Regions from separate parts of the Amycolatopsis granulosa genome, predicted to be linked through region 1. Evidence: riboswitches for the same ligand, from Rfam matches in the RefSeq annotation. Region 1 holds a riboswitch; the other holds the start of a gene.
The links. A riboswitch is a leader RNA that binds a small molecule or an ion and turns the genes downstream of it on or off. The one in region 1 is predicted to bind S-adenosylmethionine.
Positions count from the first base shown of each region.

Region 2: it holds a riboswitch for S-adenosylmethionine, as region 1 does, so the genes downstream of both, FHX45_RS20285 (methionine ABC transporter ATP-binding protein) here and FHX45_RS05570 (aminotransferase class V-fold PLP-dependent enzyme) in region 1, are expected to answer to the same signal.

Region 1 covers NZ_JAANOV010000001.1:1,141,785-1,148,750, forward strand. The annotation lists gene FHX45_RS05550 (DUF885 domain-containing protein) at 1-47, opposite strand, end outside; gene FHX45_RS05555 (AsnC family protein) at 164-1,114, shown strand; gene FHX45_RS05560 (RluA family pseudouridine synthase) at 1,111-2,037, opposite strand; gene lspA (signal peptidase II) at 2,034-2,609, opposite strand; gene FHX45_RS05570 (aminotransferase class V-fold PLP-dependent enzyme) at 2,646-3,968, opposite strand; SAM riboswitch class IV at 4,000-4,114, opposite strand; gene FHX45_RS05575 (potassium/proton antiporter) at 4,161-5,639, opposite strand; gene FHX45_RS05580 (DUF167 domain-containing protein) at 5,672-5,944, opposite strand; gene FHX45_RS05585 (metalloregulator ArsR/SmtB family transcription factor) at 6,000-6,680, opposite strand; gene FHX45_RS05590 (penicillin-binding transpeptidase domain-containing protein) at 6,724-6,966, opposite strand, start outside.
Region 2 covers NZ_JAANOV010000001.1:4,123,143-4,130,108, forward strand. The annotation lists gene rsmA (16S rRNA (adenine(1518)-N(6)/adenine(1519)-N(6))-dimethyltransferase RsmA) at 1-838, shown strand, start outside; SAM riboswitch class I at 904-996, shown strand; gene FHX45_RS20285 (methionine ABC transporter ATP-binding protein) at 1,185-2,198, shown strand; gene FHX45_RS20290 (MFS transporter) at 2,252-3,667, opposite strand; gene FHX45_RS20295 (TetR/AcrR family transcriptional regulator) at 3,810-4,379, shown strand; gene FHX45_RS20300 (4-(cytidine 5'-diphospho)-2-C-methyl-D-erythritol kinase) at 4,389-5,348, shown strand; gene FHX45_RS20305 (ATP-binding cassette domain-containing protein) at 5,348-6,966, shown strand, end outside.

The DNA.
Region 1 (6,966 bases):
AACAGGGCTTCCACGAACTCGTCGGCGAGCTTCACGACCTCGGTCATCCATCCATCCCTGTGTCGTCGGGTGCGGGTTCCGCCAGCCTAGAACCGCTGGAACCACGGTGCCCCGCGACGGGGTGAGCACGCGCCGCGACGGTCAGCAGGTAGCGTCTGCTGCCGTGGCCGTGACCGATCCCGCCGATGCCCGCCTGCTCGCCGCGCTGGCCGAGCTGGGCAAGGTGGCCGTGCACGAACTCGCCGCCCGGATCGGGATGGACCCGCGGGAGGCCGCCTACCGGCTGGTGGCGCTGTCCGGCAGCGGGCTGCCCCTGCTGGTCGGGGTGGAGAGCGACCCGCAGGGCCTGCGGGCCGCACTCGCCGGGGCGTTCCCGCCGCCACGCCATCCCGTTCCGGGGATGCCGCCCGGGCCGTACCCGGTGCCCTCCGGCGCCGTCCCCGCCGCCGGCTACCCGGCACCGGCTCCTCCCGCGCCGCCCCAGGCCCACCCGCCGGGTGGGCCCACCGGTTTCGGCGGGCCGCCTGCCGGCGTGCCGGGTCCGCACGGGGTGCCGTCCGGGCCGTACCCGGCACCCGGCGCGGACCAGCGGCCCGCTCCGCCGCCGCTGGACCCGGTGATCAGCACGTGGGGCCCGCCGCAGACGGCGTCGTGGGCCCGCGGCGACGCGCCACCCGCTCCGGCGCCGGGGCCGCGCTCCGGCCGGGTCGGCGACAGGCTGGCCGGGCAGGGACTCGACGGTGAGCAGCTCACCGTCCAGCTGTTCGAGGTGCAGGACCCGGCGGACTACCTGTTCGGCGCGGCCGGCTACCGGCTCCAGCCGGGTGAGCGGGCCGTCGTGGTGCACACCGAGGTCACCAACACCGGCCCGGTCCCGTTCCGGTCCCTGCCGGACAACTACCTGGAGCTGCTGACCGCCACCGGCGCGGCGATCGCCAAGGCGCCGGTGTCGCTGACCTCCCGGCCGCCGCACCGGATCGGCGTCCAGCCGGGCGAGACCGCGGGCGGGCACACCGTGTACGTGGTGCCGGAGTCCACCCGGGTGGTGGCGGTGCGCTGGAGCCCCCGCCCGGAGCCCGACGCACGCTCCCTGACCTGGTCGCTAGAGGACTAGCTCTCCGCGCGCAACACGTCCAGCGCGTGGGTCAGGTCCGCCGGGTACGGGGCTTCGAACCGCACCCAGCGTCCGTCCGCGGGGTGCGCGAATCCCAGCGTGCGTGCGTGCAGCCACTGCCGGGTCAGGCCGAGTTTGCGGGCGAGCACCGGATCCGCCCCGTAGGTCAGGTCCCCGGCGCACGGGTGGCGAAGCGCGGAGAAGTGCACGCGGATCTGGTGGGTGCGGCCGGTCTCCAGCTTGACGTCCAGCAGGGACGCCGCACGGAACGCTTCGATCACCTCGTAGTGCGTGACCGACGGGCGGCCGCCCGCGACGACGGCGAACTTGTAGTCGTGCCGCGGGTGCCGGTCGATCGGCGCGTCGATGGTGCCGCGGGTCGGGTCGGGGTGGCCCTGTACGACGGCGTGGTAGCCCTTGTCGACGGTGCGCTCCTTGAACGCCCGCTTCAGCACGGTGTAGGCGTGCTCGCTCTTCGCCACCACCATCACCCCCGTGGTGCCCGCGTCGAGCCGGTGCACGACACCCTGCCGCTCGGCGGCACCCGAGGTCGAGATCCGCAGTCCGGCCGCCGCGAGCCCGCCGACGACGGTGGGCCCGGTCCAGCCCGGGCTGGGGTGCACCGCGACCCCGACCGGTTTCGACACCACCACGATGTCGTCGTCGTCGTGCAGGATGCGCAGGCCGTCGACCGGTTCGGCGACCAGCTCGACCGGGTTGTCCGGCTCGGGCAGGGTCACCTCGAGCAGCACACCGGCGGAAAGGCGGTCGGACTTGCCGGCCGGACGGCCGTCGAGCAGGACGTCACCGGACTCGGCGAGGTCGGCGACCACGGTGCGGGACAACCCGAGCAGCTTCGCCAGCCCGGCGTCCACGCGCATGCCGTCGAGCCCGTCCGGGACGGGCAGCATCCGTGCGCTCACCGCTTCGCCCTGCCCTTCACGGTGCCGTCGTACTCGCGGCCCAGCAGCGACAGCAGCACGATCAGCGCGCCGCCGACGCAGATCGCGGAGTCGGCCACGTTGAAGACCGGCCACACGTCGCCGTTGGGCGCGAACAGCGACACGAAGTCGACCACGTGCCCGCGCAGCACCCCCGGTGCCCGGAAGATCCGGTCCGCCAGGTTCCCGACCGCGCCGGCCAGGACGAGCCCGAGACCGATCGCCCAGCCGACCGACCGCAACCGCTTGGCGAACCAGATCAACGCCACGACCACCCCGAACGCGACGACCGCGAACACCCAGGTCATCCCGGTGACGCCGAGGCCGAACGCGGCGAACGGGTTGCGGATCAGCTGCAGGTAGACGAGCCCGCCGAGGATCCGCACCGGTTCGTGCCCCGCCAGGGTGGCCACGACGATCGACTTGGTGACGACGTCCAGGGCGAACACGGCGACCGCGATCACGGCCAGCAGCAGGGCACGCCGCTTGGGCCGCGGGGTCACCTGCTGCTCGTCCGGCACGGTGTCCGGGGAGGGCTGGGGGTCACTGCTCACCCCGTCATTGTCCACGTCAGGCGGGACCGCTCCGGTTCAGGCCAGGAAATCCGGCAGCGGCCGCGGGTCGGGGCTGGGCGCCCACCGGCCGTCGGTCACCGCGTAGGTCCAGCGGGCACCGCGGGCGACGATCTGCCGCAGCGCGGTCAGCAGCCGGTCCACGTGCTCGGCGGTGGTGCCCAGGCCGAGGCTCACCCGCAGTGCCTGCTGTCCCGCGCCCCCGGTGCGTGCCACCAGCCGCCGGGTCGCGACGTGGGCGCAGAACGCGCCGTCGCGCACACCGATGCCGTACTCGGCCGACAGGACCGCCGCCACCCAGCCGGGGTCGAACCCGTCGAGCACGAAAGCGACGGTGCCGACCCGCTCGGCGGCGCCGTCGAACAGGCGCAGCTCCGCCAGCCCGGGCACGGCCGCGAGGCCGCGGGTGAGCCGCTCCAGCAGCTGCTGCTCGTGCGCGGTCACCGCGTCCCAGGAGGCCGCCAGCTGCTCGCACGCCACGCCCAGCGCGTACACCCCGACGGTGTTGGGCGAGCCGGCCTCGTGCCGCTCGGTACCGGTCTGCCAGGCGACGCCGAGGCGGTCGCCGTCGCGGCGCACCGCTTTCGTCGCCCCACCGCCGGCCAGGTACGGATCCGCGGCGCGCAGCCAGTCCGCGCGGCCGACGAGCGCACCGGCACCGTAGGGCGCGTACAGCTTGTGACCGGAGAGCGCGACGTAGTCCACGTCGAGTTCCCGCAGCGAGATCGGCCGGTGCGGGGCGAGCTGGGCGCCGTCCAGCGCGATGCGCGCGCCGTGGCGGCGGGCCACCGCCGCGATCTCGGCCACCGGCAGCAGTTCGCCGGTCACGTTCGACGCGCCGGTCACGACCACCAGCCGCGGCCCCTCCGGGCACGCCGCGAGTGCACTGTCCACTGCGGACACGGCGGCGAGCCGGGTGTTCGGCAGCGCGATCCGCCGCACGTGGGGCCCGCGCCACGGCAGCAGCGCCGCGTGGTGCTCGGTGTCGAACACCACCACCGACGTGTGCCGCGGCAGGCTGCGGGCCAGCAGGTTCAGCGCATCGGTGGTGTTGCGGGTGAACACGACCGCGTCGCCGGTGCGGGCACCGGTGAACCGGCGCAGCACCTCGCGGGTGCGCTCGTAGACCTTTGTGGACACCTGCGAGGCGAACCCGGCGCCGCGGTGCACGCTGGCGTAGTGGGGCAGGAACTCGTCCACCGCGCGCCGCACCGGCTCCAGGCAGGGAGCGCTGGCGGCGTGGTCGAGGTTGGCGTAGCCGAGCTGACCACCGGTGACCAGGGGGACGGCGGCGGCAGCGGTGACGGCCGGGGTGGTGACGCGATCGAGAGCGAGAGTCATCGAGGCTCCTCGGGTCCGGGGACCCGCAGGGGGTCCGCGCTTGCCCGCCGCACTGCGCGACGAGCCAGGTCCTCACCCGGGGCACCCCACCGCGGAAGGAGGGTTGCCGGCCAGCGAGCCGGGGCTTGGCGCTGGCACTCATGACCTACCGCGACACCGTAGCGGATCCGGTCCGCACCGCGCCAGCGGGTCTCACTTCCCGGACTCGCCCATCCAGCGGGCCAGCGGCCCGGCCCGGTCCACCGCGCGGATCCGGCGCTCGGCCGCCTCCCGCGCGGATTCGGTGCTCACGATCAGGATCTGGTCGCCGCGCTGCAGCCGGTCGGTGCGCCCGGGCGGGAAGCTGCGGCCGTCGCGGACGATCAGGCTCAGCGAGGCCCCGGCCGGCAGCCGCAGCTCCGACAGGTACACCCCGTGCAGCCGGGAGCCGGGCGCGATCTTGACCTGGAGCAGTTCGGCCTGCAGCTCGTCCAGCGGCGCCGCGTCGACCTCGATCTCCTTCGGCTCGGCCGCGGCGGACAGCCGGAGCAGCCGCGCGAGCGGGCCGAGCGAGAGGCCCTGCACCAGGGTGAGCACGATGACCAGCACGAACACCGCGTCGACGAGCCGTTGCGCGCCGGGCACCTGCCGGGCGAGCGGGATCATCGCCAGCACGATCGGCACGGCCCCGCGCAGCCCGGCCCAGGCCACGAAGACCTGTTCGCGCAACGGCACCTGGAACGGCAGCTGCGCGATGAGCACCGACACCGGGCGGGCGACCACCAGGACGACGCCGGCGGCGATCAGGCCGGGCACGATCGACTCCAGCAGCCGTTCCGGTGAGGCGAACAGGCCCAGCAGCACGAACAACCCGATCTGGGCGAGCCAGCCGAGCCCCTCGGCGAAGGACAGGGTGTCCGAGCGATGCGGCAGCCGCGAGTTGCCCAGCACGACCGCGGTGACGTAGGTGGCGAGCAGACCGGAGGCGTGCAGCAGCTGACCGGACGAGTAGGCCACCACGCACACCGCGACCGTCGCAAGTGGATACAGGCCGGTGGCCGGCAGCGCGGCCCGGCGCAGCGCCCATCCCCCGGCGAACCCGAGCAGCAGCCCGAGCACGACACCCGCGGCGAGCTCGTACACCACCAGCAGCGGCAGCGACCAGTCGAAGCGGGTGCCCTCGGCCAGCACGACCACCGCCATGTACGCGGGCGCGTCGTTGATGCCGGACTCCAGTTCCAGTGCGCCGGCGAGGCGTCTGGGCACGCCGACACCGCGCAGCACGGAGAACACCGCCGCCGAGTCGGTGGAGGAGAGGACCGCACCCCACAGCAACGCCGTCCGCCAGTCCAGTCCGAGCAGCCAGTGCAGGGCCGGACCGGTGATGGCGATGCTCAGCCCGACCGCCACTGTGGACAGTGCGACGCCCTGGGCGAGGGCGGGCCGCACCGCCGTCCACCGGGTGGTGAGGCCGCCCTCGGCGAGGATCATGACCAGGGCGGCCAGGCCCAGAGCCTGGGTCAGGAACGGGTCGGCGAAGCGGATGCCGAACCCGGATTCGCCGAGCAGTACGCCGATCGCGAGGTACAGCAACAGCGACGGCAGGCCCAGCCGGGTGGAGAGGCGGACCGCGAGCACCGCGGCGAGCAGGACGGCGGCGCCCAGCCCCAGCACGACCGGCAGCTCGCCCACCCGCACCTCCCCTGCCCGGTTTCGTCAGGCATTCAGAATAGGGAAGCGAGACGCTCGGCCGCGCCGGGCGGGTCGGAAGTGAGCTCGATCAGCTTGTCCCGGCCGCGTTCCCCTTGCACGACAACGAGATCGCGGGCGCGCACGCCGAGTGCCGCGGCGAGCACCTTGCGCACCGCCTCGTTCGCCCTGCCCTCGACGGCGGGTGCGCGCACGGCGACGACGAGTGCCCGGCCGCGCGAACCCTCCCAGGTGCCGCCCACGCGATCCCGCCGGGATCCCGGCTTCACCCGGATGGCGAACCTCATCGGGACGAGCCGGGCAGGACGGAGGTGCGGCGCGGAGCGGCGGACCGGTTCCGCATCACGCGGCGCCCGGCAGCCGCACGCCCAGCCGCGCCAGCGGCTCCGCGGCCGCGGCGGTCACGTGCACCGCCCGGTCCGGCCGCCGCTCGAACCAGCCCGCCCCGACACCGTGCGCGAACAACGCCGCCGCCAGCGCCCCGCCCAGGTGGTCGCGCCGCTGCGTCCAGTCCAGGCATCCGCGGAGCAGCGGGCGGCGGCCCCCGGCTGGTACCCCGACGCCCAGCTGGTCCAGCACGGCCCGGCCGTGCGGCGTCAGCGCCAGACCCGATCCGGCCGAGATCAGCCCGGTCCGCAGCATCCCGTCGTGCAGGGCGACCCCGACGGTGCCGGCGAGGTGGTCGTAGCAGGTGCGGGCGAACGCCAGCCGGCGCACGCGCAGTCCGTCCCGCAGGCCCGTGGGCGCCCGGTGCTGCGCGTGCTGCGCCAGGTGCTCGATCAGGTCGGCCACCCGCGGGTCGCCGATCCGCACGTACCGGTGCCGCCCCTGCCGCACGCCCACGACGAACCCGGCCGTCACCAGGCGCGCGACGTGCTCACTCGCCGTGGACGGGGCCACCCCGGCCGAACGGGCCAGCTCACCGACCGTCCACGCACGCCCGTCGAGCAGCGCCAGGCACATCGCCGCCCGGCTCGGATCGGCGAGCACCGCGGCCACCTCGGCCAGCGCGATCGTCTCCACCCGCCCACGGTAACGGCCGCACCCGTCGGCGGCCGCCGACACGTCAGCCCAGGCCGCCCAGGAACACCGACGAGACGTCCACCGCCGGCTTCGACGAGTCCGCACCCACCAGCAGCACCGCGAACGCCACGTCGTCCCGGTAGCCGGCGAACCACCCGTTGGCCCGGCTGCCGTCGCCGAACTGGGCCGTCCCCGTCTTGCCGTACACGGCACCGGCGCCCCGCAGGCCGGTCGCGGTGCCGCCGGTGACCACCTCGCGCATCATCGTGCGCAGCGCGGCGATCAC
Region 2 (6,966 bases), 3.0 Mb from region 1:
CGAGATCCGTGGCTTGGCCGCCGAGCTGGATGTCCGCCCCACGAAGAAGCTCGGCCAGAACTTCGTCCACGACCCGAACACGGTCCGCCGCATCGTGGACCTCTCCGGCGTCGGCCCGGGCGATCACGTCCTCGAGGTCGGTCCCGGTCTCGGCTCGCTGACCCTCGGGCTGCTCGGCTCGGGTGCGCGGCTGACCGCGGTCGAGATCGACCCGGTCCTCGCGCGGCGCCTGCCCGCGACCGTCGCGGAGCGCGCCTCGGGGGCCGCGGAGAGGTTCACCGTCCGCACCCAGGACGCCCTGAAGCTGAGGGCCACCGACCTCGCGGACCAGCCGACGCACCTGGTCGCCAACCTGCCGTACAACGTCGCCGTCCCGGTGGTCCTGCACCTGCTGGCCGAGCTGCCGTCGCTGGCGCACGGCCTGGTGATGGTCCAGACCGAGGTCGCCGACCGGATGGCCGCGGGACCGGGCAGCCGCATCTACGGCGTGCCGAGTGTGAAGCTCGCCTGGTACGGCCCGGCCCGCAAGGTCGCGCCGGTGCCGCGCGCGGTGTTCTGGCCGGTGCCCAACGTCGATTCCGCGCTCGTCGCGTTCGAGCGGTCGGCGGAACCGGCGTCGGGCGCGGACCGGGACGAGGTGTTCGCGGTCGTCGACGCCGCCTTCGCCCAGCGCCGCAAGACCCTGCGGGCCGCGTTGTCGTCCTGGGCGGGGTCCGCCGAGCGGGCCGAGGCGATCCTGCGCGCGGCGGGTGTCGACCCACGCACCCGCGGTGAGCAGCTCGGGGTGCGGGACTTCGCGAAGATCGTCGAGAGCAAGTCCTTACCACCGTTGGTGTGATCTCGCACCCTGATCCGGACCTGGGACTTGCCAAGAAGATACGAGGTCCGCTGTACTCTTTGAGGTATCCATCCCGAGCGGCTGAGAGACCTGGCTCGCCGAAGCCGCAGCAACCACCCCAACCGGGGGGCAGGTGCTAACGCCAGGACCGATGGAGGATTCTTGTGTATCGCATGCTGCTCACGAGGCGCCGCGTCGTCGACGAATGTCGTCGCACGGTCTGTGCGTGTCGTCGCTGACCGCTTCTCTTTTCCTCACCGTTTCCTGACTTCGCTTGACCGTCCTCTGTAGACGGTCGCCTTGGTGTGCGGTCGGCGCGTTCGCGCCCGTTGTGCTGGAGCCCTTCGTGATCACTGTCGAAAACCTGACCAAGTCCTTCCCCGGTGCCGCCAAGCCCGTTCACGCCCTGCGGGACGTGAGCGTCGAGGTGCCCGCCGGCGCCCTGTTCGGCGTCGTCGGTCCCGCCGGCTCCGGCAAGTCCACCCTGACCCGGTGCATCGCCCTGCAGGAGAGACCCGACCGCGGGACCGTCCGCCTGGACGGGCTGAACACCACCGGCCTGGACGGGCGGAAGCTGCGCGAGGTGCGCCGCCAGGTGGCGGTGCTGGACGCGCAGCCCGTGCTGCACGCCGACCGCACGGTCGCCGGCAACGTCGCGGCCCCGCTGGAGCAGCTGGGCCTGGAGGGCCCGCAGCGCCGGAGCCGCGTCGGCCGTCTGCTCGACCTGGCCGGCCTCACGCAGCGCGCGGCGCAGCGCCCGGTCGAGCTGACCCCCGGCCAGCGCCGCCGGGTCGCGCTCGCGCGGTCGCTCGCCGCCGGTCCGGCCGTGCTGCTGGCTGACGACCCGACCGCGGGTGTCGGCGCCGAGGAGGCCGGTTCCGTGCTGGCCGTCCTCGATCGCGCCCGTGCGGAGCTGGGCGTCACCGTGCTGCTCGCCACCCAGGACGGCGCCGCGGTGCGGCGGGTCTGCGACGGCGTGGCCGTGCTGGAGGACGGACGGCTCGTCGAGCAGGGCACCGTGCTCGAACTGCTGTCCACCCCGGGCAGCAAGGTCGCGCAGACCCTGCTGCCCGCGATCGACACCCCGCGGACCCAGTCGTCGCGGTACGACCGGTCGGTCGACGTGGTGCTGATCGGGTTCGCGGCCGTCGGTGCGCTGCTGCCGGAGGCCGCTGCCCGGTTCGACGTCGAGCTGGCCACCATCGGCGGCGGGCTGACCCGCGTCGGCGACACCCCGGTGGCCCGGTTCCGCGTCGGCGTCAACGGCAGCCAGGCCGACGCGGCACTGGCGTGGATCGCCGACCGCGGCGCCCACGTGGTGCACCCGAAGGAGGGCCCGAAGAGCATCGTCGCGGCCTGACCGGCTGGCGGTACCGGGGGCGTCCCGTGAACGGGACGCCCCTTCCGCCGGACTCACCGTCCGCGGACGAGGGCGCCGGCCGCGATCGAACCCACCGCGACGATCCCGGCGGCCCAACCGTTCGCGACCGCGAAGCCGTGCACCGTCGCGGCGGGCAGTCCGAGGCCGGCGGCGGAGGCGGTCGCGCTCGCCGCGATCGTGTTCAGCGACGCGGTGCCCAGCGAGGCACCCACCTGCTGCGAGGTCGTGACGAACGCCGACGCCACCCCGGAATCCTTCGGTGCCACGCCGGCGGTGGCGATGTTCATCACGGTCGGCATGGCCAGCCCGGCCCCGGCCCCCAGCACCAGTTCCGCGGGCAGGATCAGGCTCCAGTACGAGGTGCCCACCGACAGCTGGGTCAGCACGGCGAGCCCGGCGGCCAGCAGCAGGAGGCCGATCACCAGCAGCGGCCGCGGCCCGGTCCGCGGGATGAGCCGCCGGGTCAGCACCGTCGAGACGGTGATGTTGGCCAGCAGGAACGGCAGGAACGCCAGGCCCGCACCGAACGCGCCGAACCCCATGATCCCCTGCAGCTGGTAGGTGAGGAACAGGAACATCCCGAACATCCCGAAGGCCGCGAGCGCGATCGTCAGGAAGCCGGCGGAACGGGTCCGGTCGGTCAGGACGTGCAGTGGCAGCAGTGGGTTGCCGGCCTTGGCCTGCCGGAGCACGAACGCGCCCAGCAGCACCACCGCGCCGGCGACCGAGCCGAGCACGACGGCCGAACCCCAGCCGCGCGTGGCGGCCTCGGACAGTCCGTAGACCAGCCCGGCGATTCCGGCGCTGCCCAGGAGCCCGCTGAACCAGTCCAGCCGCGCCGACCGGTGGCCGGGCACCGTGGGCAGCACGAAGGCGCCCGCGACCGCGGCGACGATCGCGATGGGCAGGTTCACGTAGAGGCACCAGCGCCACGACGCGTACTCGGCCAGCGCGCCACCGGCCAGCAGACCGAGCGCGCCGCCGGACATCATGATCGCGCTGAAGACCCCGAACGCCCTGGCCCGTTCCCTGGCCTCGGTGAAGGTGGTCGTCAGCAGCGAGAGGGTCGACGGGGCGAGCAGTGCGGCGAACACCCCTTGGGTCGCGCGGGCGGCGATCAGCAGGCCCGGGCCGGCGGCCATCCCGCCGATCGCCGAGGCGGCGGCGAAGCCGAGCGCGCCCACGATCAGCGTGTTCTTGCGGCCCAGCCGGTCGGCCAGGCGGCCGCCGAGCAGGAGCAGGCCGCCGAACGCCAGGGTGTACGCGCTGATCGTCCACTGCCGGGCCGCGTCGGACATGCCGAGGTCGGCCTGGGCGGTGGGCAGCGCGATGTTGACGATCGTGGTGTCGATGATGACCAGGAGCTGGGCGAGCCCGACGACGGCGAGTGCCAGCCATCTCCGGGTGTCCGTGGGCGCCGGTGCGGGCGCCGCAGTGGTAGTGGTCATGGGAGAAACCCCCTGGTGGAGAAGTGGGTTAGACTGAGAAGACCATTGCTAGTCGGCCGACAAGTAATGGCGCTGACGGCACCGTATGCTCATTGCTAGCCGGTCGTCAAGCAAGTTTGTGGATTCCTCAGGAAGGACGGCCATGGCGGGGCGGCGGACCGACACGCGCGAGCGCATTCAGCAGGTCGCGCTGGACCTGTTCGTGGAGCATGGCTACGAGAAGACGTCGTTGCGGGAGATCGCGGAGCACCTCGGCGTGACGAAAGCCGCGCTCTACTACCACTTCCGCACGAAGGAGGACATCGTCCACAGCCTGATCGAGGACATCGGCACCGCGGTGGACGAGATCATCGAGTGGGCCCGGGCGCACGGCGAACCCGCCACCGTCCGCGCCGAGGTGCTGCGCAGGTTCTCCCGGCTCGTCCAGGGACAGTTCGGCCCGGTCATGCGGTTCATGCAGGACAACCAGCCCGCGCTCAAGGAGCTGCAGGCCGGGCACGTGCTCGCCGAGCGGATGAAGGGCCTGTTCGCCCTCGTCGTGCCGGACGGCGCCGGAACCGAGGACAAGCTGCGCGCGCGGCTGGCGCTGGTCGCCCTCGTCCTGGGCAACAACCCGCAATTCCTGGAGGAGGAACCGGCCGCGGACTCGGGCGAAGTGGCCCTGCGCGTCGCACTGGAGCTTGCTTCTCCGCGGCCCGCGGCGGGCACGTAGTCTTGACGGGTGCTCGCCGTCGTACCGCCACCTGTCACCGTCAGAGTGCCCTCCAAGATCAACCTGCACTTGTCGGTCGGCGACCTGCGCCCGGACGGTTTCCACGACCTGACCACCGTCTTCCACGCGTTGTCGCTGACCGACGAGGTCACCGTTGCGCACGCCGAGGAGCCGGGCGTCGAGGTCTACGGCGAGGGTGAGCAGGTCGTGCCCACCGGCGCCAGCAACCTGGCCTGGCGCGCGGTCGAGGCGCTGGCGGCGCACGTCGGGAAGCCGGACGGCCCGGCGAACGTCCGGGTGGTCCTGCGCAAGGGGATCCCGGTCGCCGGCGGGATGGCCGGCGGGAGCGCCGACGCGGCCGGCACACTGGTCGCGCTCGCCGCGTTGTGGAAGCTCGACATCGGCCGGGACGAGCTCGCCGGGATCGCCGCGAAGCTCGGCTCGGACGTGCCGTTCGGGCTCTACGGTGGCACCGCGCTCGGCACCGGCCGCGGTGAGCAGCTGGTCCCGGTGCTGTCCCGGCACACCTTCCACTGGGTGCTCGCGTTCGACCAGCGCGGGCTGGCCACCGAACGCGTCTACGCCGAGCTCGACCGGCTGCGCGAGACCGGCAAGCCGCCGCGCGTCGGTTCGCACGCGCCGGTCGTCGAGGCGCTGGCTTCGGGTGACCCGCGTCAGCTGGCGCTGCTGCTCGGTAACGACCTGCAGGCCGCCGCGGTGTCGCTGCGGCCCGGCCTGCGCCGCACGTTGCGGGCCGGGGTGAACGCCGGCGCGCTGGCCGGCACCGTCTCCGGTTCCGGACCGACGTGCGCGTTCCTGTGTGCCGACGCCGAGTCCGCCCTCGAGGTGGCGGCCGAGCTGGCCGGAGCCGGCGTGTGCCGGACGGTCCGGGTCGCGCACGGCCCGGTGCCCGGTGCCCGGCTCGTCGGTGACGAGCACCGTCCGACTCCTCCGCAGGTGCACGCGTAGTGGCCAATCTGATCAACCTCGAGGCCGTGTCCAAGTCCTACGGGGTCCGCCCGCTGCTGGATGACGTCTCTCTCGGTGTCGGCGAGGGCGACCGCATCGGCGTCGTCGGTCTCAACGGCGGTGGCAAGACCACGTTGCTGGAGGTGCTGTCCGGGATCGCGGAGCCGGATTCCGGCCGGGTGAGCCGGGTGCGGGACCTGCGGATGGCCGTGGTCACGCAGCGCACCGAGCTCGCCGAGGGCAGCACGATCCGCGAGGCGGTGCTGGCCGGCTACGACGCCGAGCACGAGTGGGCGGCCGACGCCCGGGTCCGGTCCATTGTGGAGGGACTCGGGCTCACCGCGCTGGGACTGGACAACCCGACCGCGACACTGTCCGGAGGGGAGCGTCGCCGGGTGGCGCTGGCCACCGCGCTGATCGGCGACCTGGACCTGCTCGTGCTCGACGAGCCGACCAACCACCTCGACGTGGAAGGGGTGCGTTGGCTCGCCGACCACCTCCTGGCGCGGCGGTCCGCGCTTGTCGTGGTCACCCACGACCGGTGGTTCCTGGACACGGTGTGCGGCCGGACCTGGGAGGTCGCCGACGGCCGCGTCGAGCAGTACGAGGGCGGCTACGCGGACTGGATCTTCGCGCGCGCCGAGCGGGCCCGGCTCGCGGCGACCGCGGAGGAGAAGCGGCGCAACCTCGCGCGCAAGGAGCTCGCCTGGCTGCAGCGCGGTGCCAAGGCCCGCACCTCGAAACCGCGGTACCGGATCGAGGCGGCCGAGGCCCTGATCGCCGATGTGCCGGAGCCGCGGAACACCGCCGAGCTGATGTCGTTCGCGAAGCGCCGGCTGGGCAAGACCGTGCTGGAGCTGGAGGACGTGACGCTCCTGGCCGGGGACAAGCCGGTGGTCGAGGGACTGACCTGGCGGATCGGGCCGGGTGACCGGTTCGGGCTGGTCGGGGTGAACGGCTCCGGCAAGACCACGCTGCTCAAGCTGCTGGCCGGGGAGGTTCCGCCGGCCGCGGGCAGGCGGGTCGAGGGCAAGACGGTGCGGTTGGCGCACCTGTCGCAGGAGCTGGACGAGCTGCCCGGGCAGCTGCGCGTGCTGGAGGCCGTCGAGGAGGTCGCGGCGCGCGTCGTGCTGGGCAAGCAGGAGATGTCGGCCTCGCAGCTGGCGGAGAAGCTCGGCTTCCCGCCCGCCCGGCAGTGGACGCCGGTCGAGGACCTCTCCGGCGGTGAGCGGCGGCGGCTGCAGCTGGCGCGGCTGTTGATGGCCGAGCCGAACGTGCTGCTGCTCGACGAGCCGACGAACGACCTGGACATCGACACGCTGCAACAGCTGGAGGACCTGCTGGACTCGTGGCCGGGGACGCTGGTCGTGGTCTCGCACGACCGGTATCTCGTGGAGCGCGTGACCGACGCGGTGTACGCCCTCTTCGGCGACGGCCGGATCACGCACGTGCCCGGTGGGATCGACGAGTACCTGGCGCGCCGGTCGGCCGCCCGCGTCGCCCCGGGCACCCCGAAACCCGCGCAGAAGACGTCCAGTGCGGCCGAGTCCCGCGCGGCGCAGAAGGAACTGTCCCGTTTGGAGCGACGGCTGGACCAGTTGCACGCCCGGGAGACCGC